DNA from 2 places in the Mesorhizobium sp. M0894 genome. Region 1 is predicted to be linked to the other one. Evidence: predicted binding sites of a transcription regulator. Region 1 holds the regulator's gene; the other holds the start of a gene.

Region 1 (5,550 bases):
GTGAGCTGCTTGCCCGGATTGGACTGTGCGTCGGCGGAGATATACTTGTCGCCGGCAGCCTCGATGGCCGCCTTCATTGCGGCTTCGTCGGTCTTCCAGCGCTCTTCCTGGAAGTTCGACCAGGAAACGCCGATGACCTTGTCCTTAGCCTGCGCCACCGACGCAAGCGCCAGCGTCATGGCGACACCCGCCAGAATGGCGGTCGTGAATTTCTTCATCATATCCTCCCTGCGCCGCGTACGGCGTGACCAATTGGCCCCAAAGGCCAGCTTAGAGGCGCTAATTTTTTCGAGCCTCGAAAAAATACTGGCCCGATCTCCCGCTGCTGTCAACATCGATTCTGATGGATTTTGATGTTGCTGCGACTTTTTTCGAGCTTCGGAATAAACGATGACAGCGCCACCTGCATCTGACACTATTTGCCTCATCCGACACTATTTGTCGGCATTACCGACGGCTTCCGGTTCATGAGCGGCCGCGGCAAACCGGGAGGAAAGCAAAACGATGTCGGTCGGAATCCGCCATGACGATTTGCGCCGGCGCAACCGGGCGATGGTGATCTCGGCCGTGCGCCGGGCCGGCCAGCCATCGCGTACGGAGATCGCCGCAACCACCGGCCTCAGCCATTCGACCATATCGGCGATCTCTTCCGACCTGATACGGGAAGGCATCCTCGCCGAGAGCAAGGCAAGTGAGCCCGTTTCGTTGAAACGCGGTCGTCCGCAGGTCGGCCTCGCCCTCAACCCGGAAGCGGCGGCGGTGCTGACCGTGGTGTTGTCGCTGAATTTCCTGTCGGCCGCCATTATCGACTATACGGGACAGGTGGTCGCCGAGGAACAGCGCCGGCTGGACACGCTGACCATGCCGCGCGACGAGCTGATCCGTGAATGCATGGCCATCGTCCGGCGCCGGCTGCAGGATCCAGACCTTGACGTCCGCAGTGTCGCCCGCATCGCCCTGGCGATTCAGGGCATTACCGACTCCCCTGCACGCGCCATGCTGTGGTCGCCGATCACGCCGCAGACCGACATCGCCTTTGCCGACATGCTGGAGGGCGAATTCGGCATCCCGGCAACGGTGGAGAACGACTGCAACATGATGGCGGTGGCTTTGCGCTGGCGCAATCCGGATCGCTATCGCGACGACTTCATCGCCATCCTGCTTTCGCATGGCATCGGCATGGGGCTGGTGCTGAAGGGCGAACTGTTCACCGGGACGCATTCCTCGGGCGGCGAATTTGGCCACATGATCCATCGTCCGGGCGGCGCGCTCTGCCGTTGCGGGCGGCGCGGCTGCATCGAGGCCTATGCCGGCAACTACGCCATCTGGCGCAACGCCAGACAGATGAGCGACGACAGCGAACCGGTCGCCGACGTCAGCGACGCCGACATGCGAGCACTGGCGGCTCGGGCGCGCGAGAAAGATGGGCCGGAACGCGAGGCCTACCGCAAGGCCGGCGAGGCGCTGGGTTTCGGTCTCGGCTCGCTGTTCGCGCTGATCGATCCGGCACCGGTCGCGATGGTCGGCGCCAGTGCCGCCGCCTTCGATCTGATCGAGCCGGCCTTGCGGAAGGCAATCGCCCAGACCGCCGGCGGTCAGCATTCAGGCTCGATCTCCTTCGATACAGAGCCGAACGAATTGCCGCTGATCCGCGAAGGCTGCGCGATGCGGGCGTTAAGCTTCGTCGACCAGGAGATTTTCGCGCCGGGCGCGCAAATGAGGCCCAGCGTCAGAAAGAACGTAGCCTGACCAGGCGGGTCAATCTTCCCTGATCGCATAGCCGGCACCGCGGATGGTGCGGATGACATCCGGCATCCGGCCGTTGTTGACGGCTTTGCGCAGCCGCCCGACATGCACGTCGACGGTGCGTTCGTCGATGTAGATTGTCTCGCCCCAGACATTATCGAGTAACTGGCTGCGCGAGAAGACACGGCCCGGATGCCGCATCATGAACTCGAGCAGCCGGAATTCGGTCGGCCCGAGCCTGATTTCGCTCTTCTTGCGATAGACCCTGTGCGATTCGCGATCGAGCACGATGTCGCCGACCTTTAGCACGCTGGACAGCACTTCCGGCTTGGCGCGCCGCAGCAGCGCCTTGACCCTGGCCATGAATTCTGGTGTCGAAAACGGTTTCACCAGATAGTCGTCAGCGCCGGTCGAAAGACCGCGCACCCGGTCGCTCTCCTCGCCGCGCGCGGTCAGCATGATGATCGGCAGCCGCTCGGTTTCGGGGCGCACCCGCAACCGACGACAGAGCTCGATGCCGGAAACCGCTGGTATCATCCAGTCGAGCACCAAAAGGTCGGGCACATTCTCCTGCAAACGGATCTCGGCTTCGTCGCCGCGTGTCACCACCTCGACCTGGTAGCCTTCGGATTCGAGATTGTAGCGGAGCAGCACACCCAACGGCTCCTCGTCCTCCACCACCATTATACGTGGTGCGATCATCGGCTGGGCACCCCCATCATGTCACCGGTGCGGACATTGTCGTTTCGTCCTGCTTCGGACGATTGACCGGCAATTGCTCGCCGGTCAGCACATAATACGCATTTTCGGCGATGTTGGTGACATGGTCGCCGATCCGCTCCAGATTCTTGGCGCAGAACAGCAGGTGCGTGCAAGCGGTGATGTTGCGCGGATCTTCCATCATGTAGGTCAACAGCTCGCGGAACACGGACGTGTATTTGACGTCGATGCGCTCGTCGGCGGCACGCAGCTTGGCCAACGCGGCCGCATCGCCTGCAGCATATTCCTCGATGACACCCTGCACCTGGATGAGAACCAGCTGCGCCATCGCATCGATGGAATGCGATAGGTCGCGCGGTGTGACGCTAAGGCCGACCGCACTCACACGCTTGGCGATATTCTTGGCAAGGTCGCCGATGCGTTCGAGGTCGCCCGCCATGCGGATCGCTCCGACCACATGGCGAAGATCGTGGGCCATCGGCTGGCGTTTGGCGATCAGGGTGATGGCGCGGTCGTCCAGTTCGCGTTGACGCGCATCCATGATGGCGTCGTCGGAAACGACGCGTTGCGCCAGCACGTTGTCGGAATTCAACAGGGCCTTGGTCGCCCCGCCGACCATCGAACCGGCGAGGTCGGCCATGTCGCGGATCAGCTTGCTGATCTGTTCGAGATCCTCGTCGAAAGAAGCGACTGTGTGTTCGCCCATGGTCCTGTCCTCATATGCATGATCGGAACGGCTCAGCCGAAGCGGCCAGTGATGTAGTCCTGCGTGCGCTTCTCGCGGGGCGACGTGAAGATCTTCTCGGTCCGGTCGAACTCGACCAGTTCACCCAGATACATGAAGGCTGTCTGGCGCGACACGCGCGCCGCCTGCTGCATGTTGTGGGTGACGATGACGATCGTGTAGTCGGCTTGCAATTCGTCGATCAGTTCCTCGATCTTGGCAGTCGACAGCGGGTCGAGGGCCGAAGCCGGTTCGTCGAGCAGAATGACTTCCGGCTTCACGGCCACGGTGCGGGCGATACAGAGCCGCTGCTGCTGGCCGCCGGACAGGCTCAAGCCGCTGGCGTTGAGCTTGTCCTTGACCTCGCTCCACAGCGCGGCGCGCTTCAACGCCTGTTCGACGCGGCCGTCCATCTCGGACTTGCCGAGGTTCTCGTAGAGCCTGACGCCGAAGGCGATGTTCTCGTAGATCGACATCGGGAACGGCGTCGGCTTCTGGAACACCATGCCGATCTTGGTCCTGAGGAGGTTGAGATCCTGCGACCGGTCGAGAATGTTCTTGCCGTCGAGCAGCACCTGGCCCTCGGCCGTCTGTTTTGGGTAGAGTTCGTAGATGCGGTTGAACACACGCAGCAGCGTCGATTTCCCGCAGCCCGAAGGGCCGATGAAGGCCGTGACACTGCGCTCAGGCAGCGACAGGCTGATGTCCTTCAGCGCCTTGCTCTGGCCGTAGTAGAAGTTGAGATTCTTGACCTCGATCTTCGTCTTCTCGGCGACCGTTTTGGCCATCGTCATGTCTGGGGACAACATCTGTGTCATCTGTCCTCTCTGCGTCCGGTAAGGCTGCGGGCGAGGATGCTCAAGCCCAGAACCGTCAGGGTGATTATGAGTGCGCCGGTCCACGCCAGTTGCTGCCATTCCTCGTAAGGGCTGAGAGCGAACTGGAAGATGGTCACCGGCAGGCTGGCCATCGGCGCGTTGATATTGCTGCTCCAGAACTGGTTGTTGAGCGCGGTGAAGAGCAGCGGCGCCGTCTCGCCGGAAATGCGTGCTATCGCCAGCAATATGCCGGTGACGATGCCGGACAATGCGGCGCGGTATGCGACCGAACGGATCACCACCCAGCGTGGCGCGCCGATCGCGGCACCGGCTTCACGCAACGCGTTCGGCACCAGGTTGAGCATGTCTTCAGTGGTGCGCACGACCACCGGAATGACCAGGATGGCAAGCGCAACGGCGCCGGCAATGGCCGAGAAATGTCCCATTGGCCGCACCATCAGCTCATAGACAAACAAGCCGATGATGATCGACGGCGCCGACAACAGGATGTCGTTGATGAAGCGGACGACGGTGGTGATGCGCGAAAAGCGTCCATACTCGGCCATGTAGGTTCCCGCCAGCACGCCGATCGGCGTGCCGACGACAACGGCGATGATCGTCATCAGCAGGCTGCCCGCGATGGCATTGAGCAGGCCGCCGGCCTCGCCCGGTGGTGGTGTCATCTCGGTGAAGACCGCGAACGAAAGCCCGGCTGTGCCCTTATAGACCAGTGCGCCGAGGATGAGCGCCAGCCAGGCAAGCCCGATGCCGGCGGCGACGACGCAAAGCGCCATCATCACCGAATTCCTGGCTTTGCGGCGGCTGTGGAGCGATGAGGATGTCGACATCGGTCAGGCTCCCGTACGGGCGTCGATCCGCATCAGCATATAGCGGGCGGCGGCAAGGATCAGGAAGGTGATGACGAAGAGGATCAGGCCGAGCGAAACCAGCGAGGAGGTGTAGAGGTCGCCGTCGGCCTCGGTGAATTCATTGGCGATGGTCGCCGAGATCGTCGTGCCCGGTGCGAACAGGGAGGCACTGATTCGATGGGCGTTGCCGATGACGAAAGTCACCGCCATGGTTTCGCCGAGTGCCCGGCCGAGGCCAAGCATGACGCCGCCCATGATGCCGATGCGGGTATAGGGAATGACCACGCGCCGGGTCACTTCCCAGGTCGTGCAACCGATGCCGTAGGCCGATTCCTTCAGCACCGCCGGCACCGTATCGAACACATCCTTGGTGATCGAGGTGATGAAGGGCAGCACCATGATGGCGAGGATCAGCGCCGAGGTCAGAAGGCCGATGCCGTAAGGAGGGCCGGCGAAAAGGCTGGATAGTCCCGGCACGCCGTGGAAGATGTTGATGATGAAGGGCTGTATCGTCGTCTGCAGGAACGGCGCGAACACGAACAGGCCCCAGATACCATAGATGATCGAGGGAATGCCGGCCAATAGCTCGACCGCGATGCCGATCGGGCGCCTGAGCGGGCGCGGGCAGAGCTCGGTGAGAAAAACTGCAATGCCGATGCCGATCGGAACCGCG
Region 2 (5,550 bases), on a different contig from region 1:
CCATTGCAGGCTGCGCGGGATGCCGCCGAAGCGCGTGCCGATCGTTTCGGCCGGCATGGCGAGCAATGCCACGACGAGTGATGCCAGCCCGATGGCAATCAGCATGGCCGGCCACTTCGGCCGAAACCGCTTCAACAGCGCAATGGTGATGATGGTCAGTGCCGCCACCGCGGTTGCGGCGAGGTTGATCGTTCCGGCCGCCTCGCCGATGGCCATCAGCTTCGGCACCAGCGGCCCCGGTTCCTTGCCGGCGAGCTTCAGCCCGAAGAGCTCGACGATCTGGCCGGAGAAGATGATGACGGCGATGCCGGCGGTGAAGCCGACGGTCACCGGATAGGGGATGAACTTGATGTAGGTGCCAAGCCTGAGATAGCCGATGGCAAGCAGGAACAGGCCGGCCATCATCGTCGCCAGCAGCAAGCCGTCGACGCCAACTCGCGCCACCGTCGCAGCCACCAGCACAATGAAGGCGCCGGCCGGGCCGCCGATCTGGAAACGGCTGCCGCCAAGCGCCGAGACCAGGAAGCCGCCAATGATCGAGGTGTAGAGCCCGCGCTCCGGCGTCACGCCTGAAGCAATGGCAATTGCCATCGACAGCGGCAGCGCCACGATGGCGACAGTCAGCCCGGCGATGGCATCCGCCTTGAAGTGCGCGAGCGTATAGCCCTCGCGCAGCACCGTCACCAGCTTCGGCGTGAACAGTTCGGAAAATGTCGGCCGTGCCGATTGATGCACTGCCCGCCGGGTCTGATCCATCGAGTGCCTTCCCCATGAAACCAAGGAGGCGGCGGGATCGTCGGCAGGACTGTCGGCGGTCGCCGTCGCGACTTGGAGCGGCGTGCGTCCAAATCGACGCACAGGTACACTCCAACACTTTTGAACCGCGCATTGGACTATCCGAAAATCGATTTCGATTTTCGGCGATGCGGCAGTACCGTCAGCCTTGCGGGTTCTGCGGCGTGACAGGCTTGAGGCGAACGCCCCTGCCGCCACGCTCGCTCGCCTGGTTGTCGCCGATCAGCTCGACCCCGGCCTCTTCAAGGGCCTGGATGACCTTCATCAGCGTATCGACCACGCCCCGGACCACGCCGTCGCTCGCTTCCATGCGCTGAATGGTTGGAAGCGAAACCCCGGCGCGCTCGGCGAGCGTCTTCTGGCCGATGCCGGCCAGCGCCCTCGCGGCACGCATCTGCGCGGCAGTGATCATCGGCCAAAACCCCCGTCTGAGTCTGCGATATCACGTATAATACCTTCATTATGATGGTTCAAGCATCATCTTGCATATGTGAAACATGCAGCACTCTTTGCCAGCCGATGCGCTAGCATGCTACAATTTCGGCATCGTTTGGCGGGACATCCATTGCGATCCCGATTTCACAGGCAACGACTCAAAAAGGATGAGCAGGTGAAGGTATTCAATGCGTTGGCGACCTCGACAGCCTTGCTGTCGATGGTTTTCCTGCTGGCAGGCTGCGGCCATGGCCTGATCAACAGGCTGATTTGACCGCAAATCGACTGACATGAGTCAGGTGCCGCCGGCCCGCCCGAGCCATCGCTGCAGGAACCGGGCCGCAAGCCAGCACAGCATCGCCCAGGCAAAGCCGGCGCACCAGCCGGCCAATACGTCGGACGGCCAGTGGACGCCGAGATAGATGCGGCTGATGCCGACCACCACCGTCGTCAGCACCGCCAGCCCGAGCACATAGATCTTCGTTGTCCGCCCGGGCAAAAACCGCGCCGCCATGCTGCCCAGCGTCAAATATGTCACCGCCGACAGCATGGCGTGGCCGCTCGGAAACGAAAGCGATGCCACGTCGGCGAGATGCGAGACCAGATCGGGGCGCGGCCGGTCTATATCGAACTTGAGCACGCTTGACAGGATCTGGCCGCCCGCTACCGCGATGAACATGAGAAGCGCCGCGCCTGGCCTGCGGATGAGGAGCAGATAGACGATCATTGCTGCCGTGATCAGCACCAACACGCTGGCGCTGCCGAGGCTGGTGATGTCGCGCATCGCTCCTTCCAGCCACGCCGGTCCGATCGGATTGTCGGGTTGGCCGGCCTTGCGGAAGGCAAGCAGGATTTCGGTATCGAAGGCATGCGGCGTGGTGGCCCGCGCCATCTCCATTAGCTCCTCGAAGCCCCACAGCCCGCCGGCAATGATCAGCCCGGCCAGCAGAACCGGGAACTCCAGCCAGTTGCGCAGTCTGCTTGCAGTCTTCTTCATCGGCCCGATCGCAGTTACAGCCTTTGCAGATAGGGCCCGAGCGTAATCAGCGCCACAGCTGCGATGGCAAGCACGATGCCGGTCGCCTGCAAGGCATTGACGCGCTCGCCGAAGAAGACCAGCGCCACCACGTTCACCGACACCAGCTGGATCACCGCTGACAGGCTGAACGACACCGACATGCCGAATTCACGGATCAGCCTCAGCATGATCAGATTGCCGAGCGAATAGAGCGCCAACGTCAGCACGATCTTGCCAAAGCTCGGCGCCAGCCCCCATTGCTTCGCCGCCGTAGCCGCCAGCAGGAAGATCACTGTCGAAATGCAGAGCTGCCCAAGTCCCCAGAAACTCACTTTTTGCTCCTCCCGATGCGGTCCTTGCGCGCCTGCCGCAGCTCTTGTTTCCGAAGCGCCGGTCGCGGTCAAGCGGGCTGATGTTGGGCACGAAATCGCAGCTGGCAATTAGCCGGCATGTCATCAAACTGTGACCTGCCGGCGATACCGGATTGGCCAGGCAACACGCTCCAGCAATCCATCCAGCCAGAGGCAGGCCCCTATGACCGAACATCGCACCCCTGACGTCCATTTCCGCACCAGCCTGCTCGAGGAAAACGATGGGCCAGGAGCCAATCCCAGCGACAACCGCACCATGGGTGAGATCATCGCCGCGCGGTTCTCGCGCCGCGGCTTCCTCAAGGGCTCGCTTGCCGTCTCGGCCATAGCCGCTACCGTCAGCCCGCTGGCGCTGATCACCGCCGACAACGCCCGCGCCGCCGAAGGCTCCGCCTTCGCTTTCGACGAGCTCGAGGCCGGCATCGACGACAAGCATCACGTTGCACCCGGTTATGACGCCGACGTGCTGCTGCGCTGGGGCGATCCGCTGTTCGCCGATTCGCCGGAATTCGATCCGACAAAACAGTCGGCGGAAGCCCAGGCCAGACAATTCGGCTACAACAATGACTATGTCGGTTATATCCCGATCGACGGCTCGGCCGAGCACGGCCTGCTGGTGGTCAACCACGAATACACCAATCCGCACCTGATGTTTCCAGGCCTCGTCACCATCGTCGATGGCAAAGCCAAGCAGGCGCCTCTCAGCAAGGAACAAGTCGACGTCGAGATGGCCGCGCATGGCGGCACCATTGTCGAGATCCGCAAGGAAGCCGGCAAATGGCAGGTCGTTCGCGACGGCAAGCTCAACCGCCGCATCACCTCCAACACCGAGATCGCGCTGTCCGGCCCCGTCGCCGGCCACGACCGCGTCAAGACCAGCGCCGACCCGACCGGCACGAAAGTCGTCGGCACCGTCAACAATTGTGCCGGCGGCGTCACGCCGTGGGGCACCTATGTCATGGCCGAGGAGAACATCCACGGCTATTTCTCGGGCGAGCTGCCGCAAGGCCACAAGGAAGCGGCCAATTACAAGCGGCTCGGCATTCCCGAAGGTGCTTATGAATGGGCAGCGCATTACGACCGTTTCGACATCGGCAAAGAGCCGAACGAGCCGAACCGCTTTGGCTGGATCGTCGAGGTCGACGTCCAGGATCCGACTTCGGTGCCGAAGAAGCGCACCGCAATGGGCCGCTTCAAGCATGAGGGCGCCGAATCGATCGTCGCCAAGGATGGCCGTGTCGTCTTCTACCTCGGCGACGACGAGCGCTTCGACTATGTCTATAAGTTCGTCACCACAGGCAAGTTCAATCCGGACGACCGCGCCGCCAATATGGATTTGCTCGACGACGGCACCTTGCATGTCGCCAAGTTTGCCGACGACGGTTCGGTCGAATGGCTGCCGATCGTCTTCGGCCAAGGGCCGCTGACGGCGGAGAACGGCTTTGCCAGCCAGGCCGACGTGCTGATCGAGACGCGCCGCGCCGCCGACCTGCTCGGCGCCACCAAGATGGACCGCCCTGAAGACATCCAGCCCAATGCCGCCAACGGCAAGGTCTATGTCATGCTGACCAACAATTCGAAGCGCAAGGCCGATCAGGTCGATGCCGCCAACCCGCGTGCCGAAAATGCCTTTGGCCACATCATCGAGATCGTCGAGGACGGTGGCGATTTTGCCGCCACCAAGGGCAAGTGGGAGGTGCTCTTGAAATGCGGTGAGCCCTCGGTTGCGGCAGTCGGCGCCACCTTCTCGACCGCAACCACGGCCAATGGCTGGTTCGGCATGCCGGACAATTGCGCGGTTGATTCGACCGGCCGCCTCTGGGTCGCCACCGACGGTCAGGGTCCGAAGGCCACTGGCCGCACCGACGGTCTGTGGGCGGTCGATACGGAAGGGCCGGCGCGGGCGACCTCAAAACTGTTCTTCCGCGTGCCGATCGGCGCCGAAATGTGTGGTCCCCTGTTTGCGCCGGACGACCAGACCGCTTTCGTTGCCGTCCAGCATCCAGGCGACGGTGGCGAGGACTGGGAGGCTTTCGGCCGTCCGTCCTACTATGAGGATTTGTCGACCCGCTGGCCCGACTTCAAGCCGGACATGCCGGTGCGGCCGGCGGTCGTTGCCATCACCAGGCAAGGTGGTGGCAAGATCGCGGTCTGACACGCAGCAAGGTCTTGCAGTCTCAAGGAAGGATTTCGGCGATACGAAATCCTTCCTTCCCGATGCGGGATGCATCCATGCTACGCATTATGCGCCGACGAATCATTCGGTGCGCTGAACCACGGCCACATTCATTGTGCTTCGCAACCTGAAGCCAATGGACTCGTAAAGTCTAATGGCCGTGGCGTTGCTGGCATAAGCGTGGAGATAGGGAATTTCGTCGCGCGCCACTATCCGGTTTGCCACGAATATGGACAACAGCTTGCCCAGGCCACCGCCGCGAAATTTCGGATGTGAGCACACTCCGCTGAGTTCGGTATAGCCAGGTTGCTTCATGCGCTCGCCGGCCATTGCTGCAAGTCTGCCCTCGATTTTCACACCCCAAAAATCGCCCAGGCTCAAGGCTTCGAGCGTGAATGGGCCAGGCTTGGTGACCAACGCCAGAGCCAGCATCTCAGCGGCGTCGTCTCGCGTCAGACGTTGCACGCGCCCGTCGGACACGATCTGCAATGGCTGCTCGGCAATCATCTGAACCCCGGCCGCGGTCGAAGTCGCGGAAAGCCCCGTGGGCAGAGCAATGGCGTCCGCTTGAAGCAGGATCACACTCTCGCCCGGGGAGACAAGCTTTTCGAGCGCCCGCAGGCTTTCCGCGTCGTCCGCGCCAGTGGCGGCGAAAGGAACAATCGACGGCCGATATCGCCTGGCGAGGTTGCCACCTTGCGCGAAGGCCTGATGTCGCGTCTGAAGCGCGCTCCAGATCGGGCGGTCAAGCAGGT

Evidence for each region. Region 1 encodes PhoB, which activates phosphate uptake and scavenging genes when phosphate is short. Its sites were predicted from a motif close to TGTCATNNANCTGTCAT; they were not measured.
Region 2: NKH91_RS27480 (PhoX family protein) is a predicted target of PhoB. The motif match lies at 2,699-2,715, and genes of this name have one in related genera.

What each region holds. Positions count from the first base shown of each region.
Region 1 is NZ_JAMYOG010000003.1:73,886-79,435, forward strand. Features, by position in the region: gene xylF (D-xylose ABC transporter substrate-binding protein) at 1-218, opposite strand, end outside; gene NKH91_RS06580 (ROK family protein) at 505-1,749, shown strand; gene phoB (phosphate regulon transcriptional regulator PhoB) at 1,759-2,448, opposite strand; gene phoU (phosphate signaling complex protein PhoU) at 2,465-3,172, opposite strand; gene pstB (phosphate ABC transporter ATP-binding protein PstB) at 3,205-4,008, opposite strand; gene pstA (phosphate ABC transporter permease PstA) at 4,005-4,856, opposite strand; gene pstC (phosphate ABC transporter permease subunit PstC) at 4,860-5,550, opposite strand, start outside.
Region 2 is NZ_JAMYOG010000020.1:25,151-30,700, forward strand. Features, by position in the region: gene NKH91_RS27460 (SulP family inorganic anion transporter) at 1-756, opposite strand, end outside; gene NKH91_RS27465 (helix-turn-helix domain-containing protein) at 938-1,207, opposite strand; gene NKH91_RS27470 (phosphatase PAP2 family protein) at 1,526-2,227, opposite strand; gene NKH91_RS27475 (hypothetical protein) at 2,242-2,580, opposite strand; gene NKH91_RS27480 (PhoX family protein) at 2,783-4,774, shown strand; gene NKH91_RS27485 (GNAT family N-acetyltransferase) at 4,877-5,550, opposite strand, start outside.